Regions from separate parts of the Paraliobacillus sp. X-1268 genome, predicted to be linked through region 2. Evidence: riboswitches for the same ligand, from Rfam matches in the RefSeq annotation. Region 2 holds a riboswitch; the other holds the start of a gene.
What was found. A riboswitch is a leader RNA that binds a small molecule or an ion and turns the genes downstream of it on or off. The one in region 2 is predicted to bind preQ1.
Positions count from the first base shown of each region.

Region 1: another riboswitch for preQ1. It lies ahead of queF (preQ(1) synthase); the one in region 2 lies ahead of queC (7-cyano-7-deazaguanine synthase QueC).

Region 1 covers NZ_QJSK01000002.1:228,627-236,403, reverse strand. Annotated here, with positions in the region: gene D2K62_RS05705 (acrylyl-CoA reductase family protein) at 1-969, opposite strand, end outside; gene D2K62_RS05700 (hypothetical protein) at 991-1,623, opposite strand; gene D2K62_RS05695 (queuosine precursor transporter) at 1,803-2,441, opposite strand; gene queF (preQ(1) synthase) at 2,487-2,984, opposite strand; PreQ1 riboswitch class I at 3,057-3,104, opposite strand; gene D2K62_RS05685 (acetylornithine transaminase) at 3,189-4,382, opposite strand; gene argB (acetylglutamate kinase) at 4,375-5,175, opposite strand; gene argJ (bifunctional ornithine acetyltransferase/N-acetylglutamate synthase) at 5,188-6,417, opposite strand; gene argC (N-acetyl-gamma-glutamyl-phosphate reductase) at 6,432-7,469, opposite strand.
Region 2 covers NZ_QJSK01000001.1:239,983-247,759, forward strand. Annotated here, with positions in the region: gene D2K62_RS01315 (SdpI family protein) at 1-604, shown strand, start outside; gene queE (7-carboxy-7-deazaguanine synthase QueE) at 797-1,525, opposite strand; gene queD (6-carboxytetrahydropterin synthase QueD) at 1,518-1,985, opposite strand; gene queC (7-cyano-7-deazaguanine synthase QueC) at 1,985-2,653, opposite strand; PreQ1 riboswitch class I at 2,738-2,782, opposite strand; gene D2K62_RS01335 (YjcZ family sporulation protein) at 2,956-3,078, shown strand; gene D2K62_RS01340 (YjcZ family sporulation protein) at 3,124-3,276, shown strand; gene D2K62_RS01345 (SGNH/GDSL hydrolase family protein) at 3,361-4,047, opposite strand; gene D2K62_RS01350 (PspC domain-containing protein) at 4,208-4,396, opposite strand; gene D2K62_RS01355 (UDP-N-acetylmuramoyl-L-alanyl-D-glutamate--2,6-diaminopimelate ligase) at 4,493-5,935, opposite strand; gene D2K62_RS01360 (four-helix bundle copper-binding protein) at 6,145-6,471, shown strand; gene D2K62_RS01365 (manganese catalase) at 6,524-7,345, opposite strand; gene D2K62_RS01370 (LysE family transporter) at 7,455-7,777, shown strand, end outside.

The DNA.
Region 1 (7,777 bases), on a different contig from region 2:
TTTTCCTGCAATCAAAGTTGGTAACTCATCTGCTAATTGGTCCAAACCTATTTCTTTATTCAAAATAATTTCTAATATATCTTTGTTTGGTTTTAAGTCGGTTGCAACTCGATCCCAAATCTCTTTTCTTCCGTTCATCGGAAAATTAACAGAGTCGATACCAATTAGGCTTATACCGCGTAAGATAAATGGATAAACGAATGTTGGAACTTCTACACCACCCGTTAATCCACTAACAGCTACCCCACCATCATAGTGCAGTTTACTTAAAATAGAAGCTAATGTCTTTCCACCAACAGGATCAACTGCTGCTGCCCATTGGGGTTTCGCTACGGCGTGAACTTCTCCATCGAAAACGGCTTCGCGAGTAATTACTTCCTCGGCACCAAGCTTCTTCAAAAAGTCAGTTGCCTCGGATTTACCAGTGCTTGCAGCGACGTTATAACCTTTGTGAGCTAACATAGCAACTGCTATGCTTCCTACACCTCCAGTAGCACCTGTTACGAGTACTTGTCCTTTATCTGGGGTTAATCCATTCTTCTCTAGACGATCAATTGATAGTGCTGCGGTAAAACCAGCTGTACCAAATAACATTGCGTCCTTCATTGAAAGTCCATTTGGTAACGGAAGTACCCATTCTGATCCTACACGCGCATATTCACTATAGCCACCATCATGTGTGACACCTATCCCATAACTCGTAGCAATAACATGATCACCTTCTTCAAATTGATCATCAGCAGACTCGACAACTTCACCAACTAAATCAATTCCAGGAATCTGAGGGTAGTTTTTTACAATAACACTATTATTCGTGTTGGCCATCGCATCTTTGTAATTGATGCTAGAATAATGTACTTTAATAAGTACCTCTCCTTCTGGTAAATCATTTGTTGTTAGTGTGGTTACTCTTCCTGTAACTGTCTCATTTTCTTTTGTTAGTTGATATGCTTTAAATGTTTTTGTCATTTGCTTTTAACACTCCTTCTATTATGATGCATTCTTTTTTTTGAATGTTTTTTCCTTCAGTTTCTTTAACCATGTTGTATTTGCTACATAATCGAAAACTAAACTAATTACAAAACCATGGATCATGACACCTATAATGGTAGTTAAAACAACAATAGTATGTCCAACCATTGTTGTTGGAGAAAATGTCGCTTCACCAAAAAAGGTAACTGCAGTTATTACACTAACACCTGCATCTTTTATAGTAATAATTCCTGGTTCTATCACTACTAGAATTATCATCATACAAATTAAGATCACAGAAATAATAGCTGAAGTTAAGCCATAGTGTTGCTTCTTCAGAAATGCTACAAAAGGCATCGTGTAGTACTTTGTAATCGTTTTTAATCGCAGCAGATGTAAAATACGCGCAAAACGCGCTACTTGAAATACAGCATCTAACGGAATCACCGCTACTAGTAAAAATGGATTACTTTTTAAAAAATCAAACTTATTTTGACTTTTATATAAACGATATACGAAGTCAGCAAAGAATATTCCCCACGTGATCCAGACAATATAACTGGTATATGGGAGATTAGTCCATAATGTAGCAATGGATAGCGTCGCCAAGATTACCATGAAAATTTCATATACTATTTTTTTTGAGAACATCATGTATACTCTTGCTTCCCTCCTATCCTTACTCTATCAAAAAAATACACAGAATCAGAGTAATTGGATTTACCTAGTTATATCATTTTACTAAATTAAGAACATTGTGTGAAATCATTCCGGGGATTTTCTTGCTATAAAAAAACCAGTACTCCTAATTAGGGGTACTGGTTTCTCTATTAACCAACTTTCATTTCTGATGTTGGTTGTTGTTTTGATTGCTCTTTTTTCGCTAAACGAACAAGTAAATATGCAATAGGCGTATCCGCAATTGCAACTATAAATTTAAAAACATATTGTGTAAGAATCATCCCAATCAAGACATTCATCGGTACTGTTCCTGCAAATGCAACAACGATAAAAATAATGGTATCTAACAATTGACTTGAAATGGTTGATAAGTTATTACGTAACCATAATTTTTTCTCACCATGTTGTTTTTTTAGACGATGAAAAATAGACACATCGATATGTTGACTAACGACATACCCTAATAGACTGGCAATCATAACGCGAAAACTTCCGCCTAATATTGCTTCAAATTCAGCTTGCATTCCAAAGGCAGACGCAGCTGGTAAGTGTATTGCTATAAACACGAAAACCAGTGCCACGACCTGTGTAAAAAAACCTGCTCGTACTGTTTTCATCGCCGCTTCTTTTCCATAAACTTCACCAATAACATCGGTGATAAGATAAGTAACAACGTATACAATTGCAGCTGCAGGTAAGATAAACTCACCAATGCTAAATAATTTAACAGAAATAATATTTGATAAAATTAATAGTCCAACAAATAATGCATTCAAATAGACAAACATATCTTCTCTCCTAACTTATTTAAGGAGATTCTTAGCTAACCCTCATTAGCGATTATCAACTTTTTCTGGATACATATCGTGATTCATTAAACGGTGATCTGCTATTTCTTCAAACTTTGTCCCTTTTTTGCCATAATTACAATATGGATCAATCGAGATACCACCTCTTGGGGTAAATTTACCCCATACTTCTATATATCTCGGATCCATTAAATCTATCAAGTCATTCATAATAATGTTCATACTGTCTTCATGAAAATCACCATGGTTACGAAAACTAAATAAATATAATTTCAATGATTTACTTTCAACCATTTTCTCACCTGGAATATAACTAATATATACGACACCAAAATCAGGTTGATGCGTTTTTGGACACAACGTTGTAAATTCAGGACAATTGAATTTAACAAAGTAGTCACGATTTGGATGTTTATTATCAAATGTTTCTAATACATCAGGTGTATAGTCAAATGCATATTTCGTCTCTTGATTCCCTAATAACGAAAGATCTTGTAAGTCTTCATCTCTTCTTCCAGCCATCTGGCTAACCTCCCTTTTTACATATACATTAAAAAAAGCCCATCCCGATAAGGATATGGCTTTTGTAGTCATATGTCCTTAGTTTTTTATAGAGGGTTTGTTGCTAAGAACCTCTCCCATTATAGAACGGAATCGTATCCATTTACTCGGACTATTATATAGAGCGTGGAGCAAGATGTCAACGTTTTGACTTTCATATAGATACTAAGCCATTTCTTCAAATAATTTATCTAGAATAACAATTGCTTGATCTATTTCTTCTTTGTTTGTAGTGATTGGTGGAAGGATTCGAATAACCCTTTCTCCAGCTATGACAATAAGTAATTGATGCTCTTCACGAGCCTTCGTAACATAATCAATTGCTTTTCCAGTAACTTCAATTCCAATTAAAAATCCTTTTCCTCTTATATTGCTTATATTATCATACTTGGCGCTTAATTCTTCTAATTTCAACCAAAGATATTCAATTTGCACATTAGATTTCTCAAGTAAACTCGTACCTGATAATTCTGTTATCGTTGCTAAACCAGCTGTAGTTGCTAGTGGATTCCCACCAAATGTACTACCATGGGAGCCTGCTTCAAATGCTTTTGCCACATGTCCTTTCGCAATTAAAGCACCAATCGGAAATCCAGATCCTAATCCTTTTGCGACACTAATTACATCTGGTTCAAACCCATATTGTTGATAGGCAAACAGTGTTCCCGTACGTCCCATGCCTGTTTGAATTTCATCAATCATAATAAGAACATCATTTTCTTTACATAATTGAACGATTTTATCAACCCAAGCTTGATCAGCGGGGATAACGCCACCCTCGCCTTGAATTAGTTCTAGCATAACTGCACATGTCTCAGGATGGATTAGGTCTTCTAATGCAGCCATATCATTATAAGGCAAATAACGAAAACCTGGCATCAATGGTTGAAAGCCTTCCTGAATTTTTTCTTGTCCAGTTGCGGATAGTGTCGCTAATGTACGGCCATGAAAGGATTGATTAAATGTAACAACCTCAAAGGCTTTGTTTTGCTTTACTTTTTGTGCATAACGTCTAGCAATTTTTATCGCTGCTTCGTTTGCTTCCGCTCCACTATTGCAAAAGAAAACTTGATCACCAGAACTATTTTCCACTAATTTTCTTGCTAGCGCTTCTTGTGATGGTATCTGATATAAATTGGAGCAGTGCCATAGATTCCCCAACTGATTTTCTACTGCCTCTTTAACTGCATCTGGGACATGCCCTAAATTACAAGTAGCAAGTCCTGCCGTATAATCCAAGTATATTTTATCCTTATCATCCCAGACATAACTTCCCTTTCCTTTGGTTAATGTGATTGGAAAACGATTATATGTTGGCATTATTGCTGACATTTGGGTTGTAGAACTTGTTTCAGACATGACTAATCTCCTCCAATCGAATTCTTGTACCTACGTCTTTGCCATCGATAAAATCAAGTAAAGCTTGTGCATCCATGCCATTAACAATAGCAACTTCTGGCACATTTTCTGCAAGTGCTGCTAATGCCGCTTTCACTTTAGGAATCATTCCGCCTTGAATGACATTTGTAGCTATTAACGATTCAATTTGGATCTTATCCGTATGGTGCAATGTAACTTTCTTATCATTCTCTTCGATATAAATTCCAGGAATATCGCTAATAAAACATAGTTTAGCTTTTAATGCTTGTGCTATTGCAGCTGCTGCCGTGTCTGCATTGATATTATAACGTTGTCCCGCTTCTCCAATAGCAATTGGCGAAACAACTGGAATATAACCTTGCGCAATAACGCTGTGTAATAAATCAACATTGACATGATCAACTTCACCAACGTAGCCAAGACCCTTATCTTGTTTTACTTCTACAGCGTGCAAGAGATTACCATCGACACCACTCATCCCAAACGCCAAAGCATCCTCTTGTATCAAATTACGAACAATTTGTTTATTCACAGAGCCGCTTAAGACCATCTCAACCACATCTAACACTTCAGTAGTTGTTACACGTAAACCATTCACAAACGTTGTAGCAACGTCCATTTGCTTCAGACGAGAGGAAATTAGCGCGCCACCACCATGAACAATAATTGGTTGCACCTTTTCATCTGCTTGAATGCTAGCAATATTTTGATAAAAAGCTTGTGGAAGCTGATCAACAATACTTCCACCACATTTAATTATGATATACTCCATTTTTCCATCCCCTTATGTGCGATAGGAAGCATTAATTCTGACATATTCATAAGAAAGGTCACAACCCCAAGCAGTGGCATTACCTTTCCCATCACCAACACTAGCATGAATTGTTACAGTGTCCTGCATTAAATACTGCTTTGCTTCTGTTTCATCAAACGGTAAGGGCATTCCGTTTTTAACCACTTCAATCTTACCTAGTGCAACACAAACATCATCGGGATCTAACATTTCTCCACTATACCCAATTGCAGTAATCACACGTCCCCAATTCGCATCAGCACCATGAATAGCAGTTTTAACTAGATTAGATGAGATTATCGTTTTACTAATTGCTTGCGCAGCCTTCTCAGTATTGGCACCTGTGACTTGTACCTCAATTAATTTGCTAGCGCCTTCTCCGTCTCTAGCAATCTCTTTTGCAAGTGACTGACAAACAAAATGAAGCCCCTCAAGAAAGACATTCCACTCTGGATGTTCTGGATTCAATGTTTGATTATCTGCCATTCCATTGGCTAACACTAGCACCATATCATTCGTACTTGTATCACCATCAACCGTAATCATATTAAATGACTGATTCGTCAACTGTCTTAATCCGTCTTGTAATGCCTCATATTCAACGTCTGCATCTGTAGTAATAAAACTTAACATCGTCGCCATATTTGGGTGAATCATTCCCGATCCTTTAGCAGCTCCGCCAATTGTCACCTTTTTTCCGTTTATATCAAATTGAATCGCGATTCCTTTTTCTTTTGTATCTGTAGTCAGAATGGCATTTTCAAAACGGTTACTGTCTAAGTTTTTTTCCTCATCTATTTGTTTGATTCCATTCCGAATTGCATCCATTGGTAGGAAATCGCCAATAAGACCTGTCGAAGCAACAGCAGCGTGTTGAACAGGAATTTTTACTTTTTCAGCGAATAGTTTTCTCATCTCATAAGCATCAGCTAAGCCTTGCTTCCCTGTACAAGCGTTGGCAATACCAGAGTTAACAATTATTCCTTGTAACATGTGGTCCGTAGCGATACTTTCTTGGGTAACTTTTAATGGCGCAGCTTGAAAAAGATTCGTTGTATACACGCCTGCTGTTTGTGCAGCCTTCTCTGAGTACACCCAACCAAGATCGAGTTTCTTCTTACGAATACCACAGTGTAAGCCACCAGCAGTAAATCCTATCGGTGATGCAATATTACCGTTTGTAAGTAAATTAAACTTTTCTATTGTACTAATCTGATGCATTTTCCGTTCCCTCCTTATGGATAAATAGGGGGATAATCTAATCCCGATATTTCTTTCCAGCCATTGATGATGTTCATGTTTTGAATTGCTTGCCCTGCTGCACCTTTAACTAAATTATCAATTACCGAGACTATCGTTAGCTTTCCTGTTCGTTTATCTACGTGTAAGCCAATATCACAATAGTTACTTCCATAGACTTCCTTCGTTGTTGGAAGTACCCCTTCAGCTCGTACTCGTACAAAAGGATGATCTTTATAAAAGGTTTCATATAATTGTTGCACGTTCTCTTGGTCAATTGACCCTGATAGATTTGCATAAATCGTTGTCATGATCCCTCTCGTCATTGGTACGATATGTGGTGTAAATGTAACTTGCACTGCCTCATTTGCTTCCAGTCCTAATACTTGCTCCATTTCTGGAATATGCTTATGTGCTCCTAATTTATATGCTTTAATATTTTCATTCATTTCTGAAAAATGAACATTTAACGACAGGCCCCTACCTGCACCAGATACACCTGTTTTACCGTCGATTATAATACTGTTTGGCTCTATCCACCCTTTTTGAATGGCTGGAATTAAGCCTAAAAGTGTTGCTGTTGGATAACAACCCGGATTTGCAATTAGCTTTGCTTTTTTTATTTCTTCTTTATATATTTCACTAAGACCGTAAGTCGCTTGTGCTAAGTATTTTGCGTTCGCTGCTGGTGCTTCATACCACTTTTCATAATCTTCAGATGATTTCAAACGAAAATCTCCAGATAGATCAATACAAGTCACATTGTGATGTAAGAATTCAGGTACAAGTTCTTTACTAATATTGGATGGTGTCGCAAAGAATACTAGATCAATAGTTTCACTTAAAGCTGGAATGTCTAGAGCTGTCATGGGTAGTTCTAGAATGTCTGTCATATGCGGGTATACTTCTGAAAAAGATGTGCCATTTTTTGAATGCGAGATAATGGTAGTTAACTCTGCATATGGATGCATTTTAAGAAAACGAGCTAGCTCGATTGCACCATATCCAGTCCCACCGATAATTGCTACTTTCACGTCATTTTTCACTCCTAATCCGAACTTGATTGTGATTAATTATTATACTTTAAAATGTATGTTTATACAATAGTTATTTCGTTATTTTTGAAATATACATGTATTTTTGAATAAATATACGCTTTTTATGCATGTTTTGAATTATGTTACTGTCTAAAAGAAAACTCTTCTCGTAAAATTTAGACGGAGTAATAGATAGCAACTGTGACGGAGTTAGACTTGATTACCCGCTACGCTCCACAAGTAAAATGGGCTCGCTTTCCGTGGACACGGCTTCAGCTAATTCGGATAAGCAAAGACCGCTTTCC
Region 2 (7,777 bases):
TATACTTATAATATCAATGCTAATAAGTGTGTTTTTCTACTCTGGTTTAAATAACAAAATAGCCATTAATTGGTTGAACGGTGAAGTTGCCACTACTACAATCGAGTCAATAGCTTTACATTCAATGCCTTTCATAATGATTCTAATTTATGCTCTATTTCGTTTCATATTTAGAACTTCCCAAGATGATATAAGCGATAATATGAAAAAAACACTAATTATGATTACTTTATTAACGATTTTTACATTCTATATCACCATCATTATTATTAATTTAGGTTACAATCTTGATGTGAACGTAATAACGGGACTAATTTTTTCATTTATCTTAATGATCACCGGTTCTTTAATGCCAAAAGTAAAAACAAATTCGATATTCGGTGTTCGTACAGAATGGACAATGAGTGAAGAAAGAGTTTGGGATATAACACATGGATTCACAGGTAAGTTGTTCCTTTTGACCGGTATTATAAGTATCATACTTATAATGATTATTCCCAAGTACAGCTTTATCTATGGATTTTCTTTGTTTATGATAGGTGCTGCTATAGCGATAATCCACTCTTATAAAACCTATAAAAAAATTGTCAATCTGGATAATTAAAACTAAATCAAACATTTTTTAAGGGCTGTTTTTCGACATGAAACTGGACTTATATAGACAAGTGTGCCGTATATACCGTTGCATCAGAGAATCTTATAATTAGAATAAATGTCTTAGTTCCGTGTTTTAAACTATATAGTTAGCTTTATTTTATAAAACAAATAAAAAAAGAATATCCAATTGGATATTCTTTTAAACGCCCCGTTTATTACCCCAGACAAGTGCATGAACTTGTGGCAGAACACGAGCATGATTTAATTTTGTAGATGCTACAACTTTATCAATCAACCATTCATATTTATCTAGTAAATGACTGGCAAGATTGGAAACATTATTTTCAGCTAACTCATCATTACCTACTTGTAAAAAGAAGGCGATATCAGGATATCTTTCGTGAACATTTTCAGCATAAAGTAAATCATCATCATCGAACACCACTACTTTTAGACTGGTCTTTTGAGAATGATTAGCACTTTGTATGTTTTTAATAATAAGGTCTAGCTTCTCCCAATCTGTCTTCATCTTAGAACTTGGTGGTTTTGGTGAGATGGTGAGGTCATTAACTTTAAGAAACCATTCCTGCCAACGACTTCCTTGTGTTTCGAGCGCTACTTCCATATCTTGCTCATGTAAGGCGTCAACTAACTCATCAAGCTTTGCTAAAAGTGCAGGATTTCCTCCTGATATTGTAACATGATCAAATTTATCTCCACCTGTTTCTTTTAATTTTTTAATAATTTCATCTGCAGTTAGTCTTTCGATTTGGTCCTTTGCACTGCCGTCCCAGGTAAAGGCTGAATCACACCAAGAGCAGCTGTAATCACAACCAGCTGTTCGAACGAACATCGTTTTCCGACCTACAACCATGCCCTCTCCTTGGATGGTTGGACCGAATATTTCAAGTACTGGGAATTTATTCAACGTCCATCCACTCCCGTCTAGCTTCAGCATAACTTGTTGGTGTTTCATATAGTTTAACAAATTCAACACGAAAATGAGTTGCATGCGTTTCAAGTGCTTTTTCCATCTTTTGATAAATCCATACGACCATATTCTCTGCCGTTGTGTTCATGTTTGGTAATGTATCATTAAGATAACGATGGTCAAGATGAATTTCAATCTCTTCCTTCCAAATCTCTTTAATATCGCCAAAGTCAATAACTAAGCCAATTTCATCTACCATACCACTTATTCCGAAGATAACTTTGTACGTATGTCCATGTAAGTTTTTACACTTTCCTTGATAACAATGAAGGTGATGTGCAGCATCAAATGTGAACTCTTTACTAACCATCACCCGTTTTGTGTGATATTTAAGTTCGTGACGTTTTATATCTTCATTTATTTTCTGCAAGTTCTCAACAATCGTAAAACCATACATTAATCGTTCACCTCATCGCGTTCTTTAAGGTACGCATCTAGTCCGTTCTGACGTAACTTACAAGAAGGACAATCTCCACAGCCATCCCCACGAACGCCGTGGTAACAGGTTAACGTTTTTTCGCGAATATATGTAAATCGATTTAATTCATCCGCTAACTTCCACGTCTCAGCTTTATCTAACCACATTAGTGGTGTATGAATAACAAATCCATCATCCATTGATAAGTTAAGGGTGACATTTAATGATTTAATAAATATATCACGACAATCTGGATACCCACTAAAATCAGTCTCACATACACCAGTAATAATGTGTTTTGCATCAATTTGTTTGGCTAATATAGTCGCAAAAGATAAAAAGAGTAAGTTTCTTCCTGGTACAAATGTCGAAGGTAAATCACCATTATCTCCTTCTTTAACCTCGATATCATCGCGCGTTAACGCACTAGGTGCTAATTGGTTTAACAATGACATATCTAAAACATGATGTTTAACGTTTAATTCTGTAGCAATTTCTTTTGCTACTTCTATTTCATCATTGTGCCTTTGATTATAATCGAATGTGACAGCTTCAACATGCTCATAATTTTGAAGCGCCCAGAACAAACACGTGGTGCTATCTTGCCCTCCACTGAATACAACAATTGCTTTACTATTTTTTTTCATAAAAAAATTCTCCTTTCAAGTAACAAAGAGAATTCCACACACCCATAACAAAATAAAAAAACGGTACCTTAAGGAAGGTAACGTCCATCCTTAGTTTTTTATAGAGGGTGTAGCTAGAACCTCTCCTGCATCATTGCAGAATTGTTAATTATTTTCTTCTAAAGTATACCATAAAAAAACTAAAAAGTATGTTTAATGACTTTTACCCACCTTTTTAGAATAACCAGGCATTTGTCCATAACATTATGTTAACCATGACATAGTATACTCTTAGAGCCATTAAGAAAAGGAGGGATTTACTAATGGGTGAACCAGTAGCAGCTGCACCAACAGCAGGATTTGGTGGAGGTTTTGCATTACTCATCGTATTGTTTATATTGTTAATAATCATAGGAGCTTCTTATGGTGGCGGTTTCGGTTATTAAGAAAGAAGAAGGAATGACTAACGAATAAAGAAGGAGGAAAAATATATGAGTTTAGGTTATGGCGGTTATGGTGCTCCAGTCGGATATGGTGCCGGTGCTGGATATGGTGTAGGTACAGGTGCAGGATTTGGTGGCGGTTTTTCATTAATTGTTGTATTGTTTATTCTCCTAATTATTGTAGGTGCAGCTATTTATTAATAGCTAACAAATAGATATTTGTGGCGTGTACTAATGTGCACGCCACATACTACTACATATAGTTATCTTTGCTTAAATTTTATTTTATTTGACAAAATTCATTATGTTTTTATATACATCTTGACTAAAAACTTTATACCCTTTTGCAGTTAGATGTATACCGTCATCACTGATTAATTCGGCAAGGTCTCCTGCTTTTTTTATTGCGCTTCTAACATCAATTTTTAAAACACCTAACTCATCTGCCAACTTATTTAAATTGCGGTTATATATACCATGCCAATGTTCGATACCACCCATAGAACTAATCAGATGTCCAACTACATCACTATATTTATCAGAAACATTTTTATAATAACGTACCGGATCTAAAGGTGGCAATGTGGAAATAATTGGAGTTATACCACTTTCTTGGACTTTTGTAACGATTGTTCGAATGTTTTCTAAATAACGGTCAATTGGAACAATAGGAGCATGTTCAAAACGTGGGCTTTTCACAACCTCTTGCCAATTAAAATTGCAATCATTGCCACCAATTTCAATTATAGCATAATCAGGATGTTGGTCTATTACATCTTTATTTAATCTGGAAAGTAAAGAGTCAGAATTAGCATTAAAAACACCTTTGTTTATAACGTTAACAGTTTCTCCCTCATTTTCATAAAATAATTGCTGTAAAAAAGCAGGATAGTTCTCTTTTAAAATACGCAATCTACCCTTTGCTACAGAGACCCCACGTGTAAGACTATCTCCAAAACAAATTATTTTCATAACTATCACCTTCTATAATTCATTGATGTTCTTATTATAACATTCATTTCCTTTTATAATGCAATCAATGATTAGACTAATTTCGACAATGCATTTCTATTCTAAATTGAATGACAGAACCTTTAACAGTCTCTTAATAGTGTAAATAGATACATTACAGTTAAGTCTTTTCCTCAGGTATGATAAATATAGCTAAAATATAAACTAATAGTAAAGTTGGATTAAATATAGTCAAAGCTACATAAGCCAATCTTAATATAGTTGGATCAATGTTAAAATAATTACCAATTCCACCAAAAACACCAAATATTTTTCTGTCACTAACAGAACGGGTTACTCTATTTTTCACGTTTAATTCTTCCTTCCTCTTGAAGCTATATATAATTATACGAATTGTAAATCAAAAGGTGACATAAAGTATTAAGCATACTAGTTTATAGACAACTTATTCTGTTAAGTAAGTTACAGTTTCTTTATCGGATTTGGTAGGTAAGCTAAATGATTGTTGATAAGGTTCATGACCTTTTCCAGTAATAATAATCCAATCACCATTCTGACTTGTAACCATTGCTTGTTGAATGGCTAAAGTTCGATCTGGGATCACTAATCCTTTATGGTTACCGATAGTGTTGTGAATATTTTCTAGCGTTTCAATCATGTCTTCCAAAGGTACTGTATTTAAATCATCCAATGTTAATAAATATTGATCACTCAGTTTAGCTGTAATCTCAAGCATGTCTTTTCGTTTCGTCTTGTCTCGATTTCCTCTAAAACCAAATATGTGAACAATTCTTTTAGCGCCGGCTACTTTAGCTGTATGTAAACAATGATAAAAAGCATCCGTAGTATGTGCGTAATCAACAACAACATTTGCGCCATTTTGTTGCGGGAACACTTGAAATCGACCATCAACACCTGGGAAATTTTTTAATGACTTACTTATTAATCTCTCGTTAGCTCCAAGTTGGTGTGCAACTGCATAAGCCATGCTGGAATTATATATATTATGAATGCCCTTCATTGATGGATTTATTTCCTCTGTTCTTCCTTCTCTTTTTATTTTGAACGAACCATCTTGCCCAGTTATTTCAATGCAGTAATCATTAGTAGCACTTTTTCCTATTGTAGAAGTGTTAACTTCATCAAGCTGTAATCGCTCATTTAACTTTGCTCCCCAACTATCATCCGTGTTTATAATAGCTTGTCCGTTTTCTTTTAACAATTGAAAAAGTGTTGCTTTTGTTTCGAAATATTCTTCAATAGAATCATGATAATCTAAGTGTTCGTGGCTTAAGTTCAGAAAGAGACAACTATCAAAATTTATTCCTTCCAGTCGATATTGTAATAGGCCGTGTGAAGAAGCTTCCAAAATGATGACTTGATCATTACTTTCATACAATAATCTGTTGAGTGTGAGTGAACCCGGAGTTGTATTAATAGACGGATTACTTTCGCCATTAATAATAGTTTCAATTGTTCCAACTAATCCACAAGACATGCCATTACTTTCTAATATGTGCTTGACGAGATAACTTGTTGTTGTTTTTCCATTCGTTCCCGTAATAGCAATCATTATTTTATTGTGAGATGGATTTCCATAAAAGTTTCCCGCTATAACCGCTAACGCTTTACGACTGTTACTTACATTAATAAATGGTACCGATAAATCAGTAAACTGTTTTTCTCCAATGATGATAGATGCACCATTTTTTATCGCATCTTCAATATAGTCATGTCCGTCTGATCTATAACCCTTAATCGCAACGAAAATAAAACCTGGTTTCACTTCAGATGAGGATTCAGCAATACCATGAATTTCTATCTCATTTAAATTTTGATTTTTAATCTGTTTAAATTTTATATTACTCAGTAAATTTAATAGCTTCATGTTGTATAACTCCTTATTCATACGTACTCTTTTAAAATTGTCCATTATACTGAATGTTACCCTTTAATTAACGTATTAAAACTGAGATTTATTTACATTATTATTTCCTAAGCCTTTTATAATACTCAAGTAAAATTTTTACTTATAATGTTTAGTGAGATTCACGCTGGGTATTATAACTAGATAAGATTTAAAGGAGGACATTGGAAATGAGTCATCAGAAATATGAAGAAATAATTAAAACATTGCACGAATGTATGGAGGCTTGTAATCATTGTTACACCTCTTGTTTTGAAGAGGATGCAAATAAAATGGAGGCATGTATTCGTTTAGATCGAGAATGTGCAACAATTTGTGCTTCTTTTGAACAAGCTCTTACGTATGATACAGCTTTTGTACAAGAATACGCACAACTGTGCGCAACAGCTTGTAAAGCTTGTGGGGATGAATGTGCTAAACATGATCATGACCATTGTAAAAAATGTGCTGATGCTTGTTATGCATGTGAAGATGCTTGTAAAAAATTAATAGCATAAAATAAAGAGAGCCTCTACTTCGCATGTGCAAAGTAGAGGCTCTCTTTATTTACTACTGGAGTGGTGGTGTTCCATGAATATAGATCGGTGCTGGCATTAGACTTGGATTTTGTCCATTTGCTTGTGGATTCTGAATATATTCAAAGTTTCCTTTGCCGTCCATTGATGTTCCACTTGCCCAGCGTCCAGCTTTACTCTCTTCACCTTCAGAAAAGTTCATAAATGCATATGCCACATCTTGCTTGTGTTTTTCAGCATTAAATGTAGATGGTACAACAGCACCTTGCTTTTGCTCCAATTCTTCAATCGCTGCCATCCATTGATTTTGGTGCATGGTGTCTCTTGCAATAAGGAAGGAAAGCATGTCCTTCACTCCTGGATCAGTTGCAATCTCGTATAATCTTACTGCTTGCAATCGTCCCTGTGATTCAGCATTTAAATTTGCTCTGAAATCAGCTAGTAAGTTACCACTAGAAATAGTATAGCGCGCGTTCCAAGGGTAACCAGCACTATCATTTGGTTGTGCTCCTAGACCATTGACAATTGCGTGCTGCGGATTCATTCCTCCTAGAACTGCCTCGATAACAGGATCTTTTGCCCCAGCCTCTTGATCTTGAACTGGTGCATTATCTAAGAGTTGTGCGATCATAGTAGCTAACATTTCTACATGTGCTATCTCTTCTGTTCCAATATCTAAAAGCATATCTTTATATTTTCCAGTTGCTCTACAGTTCCACCCTTGAAATAAATATTGCATCATTACCGATATTTCACCGTATTGACCACCTAAAATCTCTTGTAGTTTTTTAGCATAAACGGGATCAGGCGTAGTTGGTTTAGCTGTGTATTGAAGTTTCTTAATATGTGAAAACATTTTACCCACTCCTTTTCTACTTAGCATGACCATAGAATTACTATTTATTCGCATAGCAATACAACATCTTGAATAAAAATAGTACAAGCCAGTAAAAGGAGTGATTTTGGTGGGTGTATTTTTAAGTTATCTAGTATTGGGATTATCTTTAGCTGCTCCAATCGGTCCGATTAATGCAGCACAAATTAATCAAGGTATCAAAAATGGTTTTTTTCATTCATGGTTAATTGGATTAGGTTCAATTGTTGGTGAGTTTTTATTTATCATTGCAATCTTTTTTGGACTTGTTCATTTTTTAGAAATGCCAATCATGAAAACATTTCTATGGTCGTTCGGTACGTTCGTACTTCTTTACACAGCAATTGAGAACATGGTTAGTGTACCTAAAATAGACAATGCAACTAATAGACAAACGGATTCACTTAAAAGAAC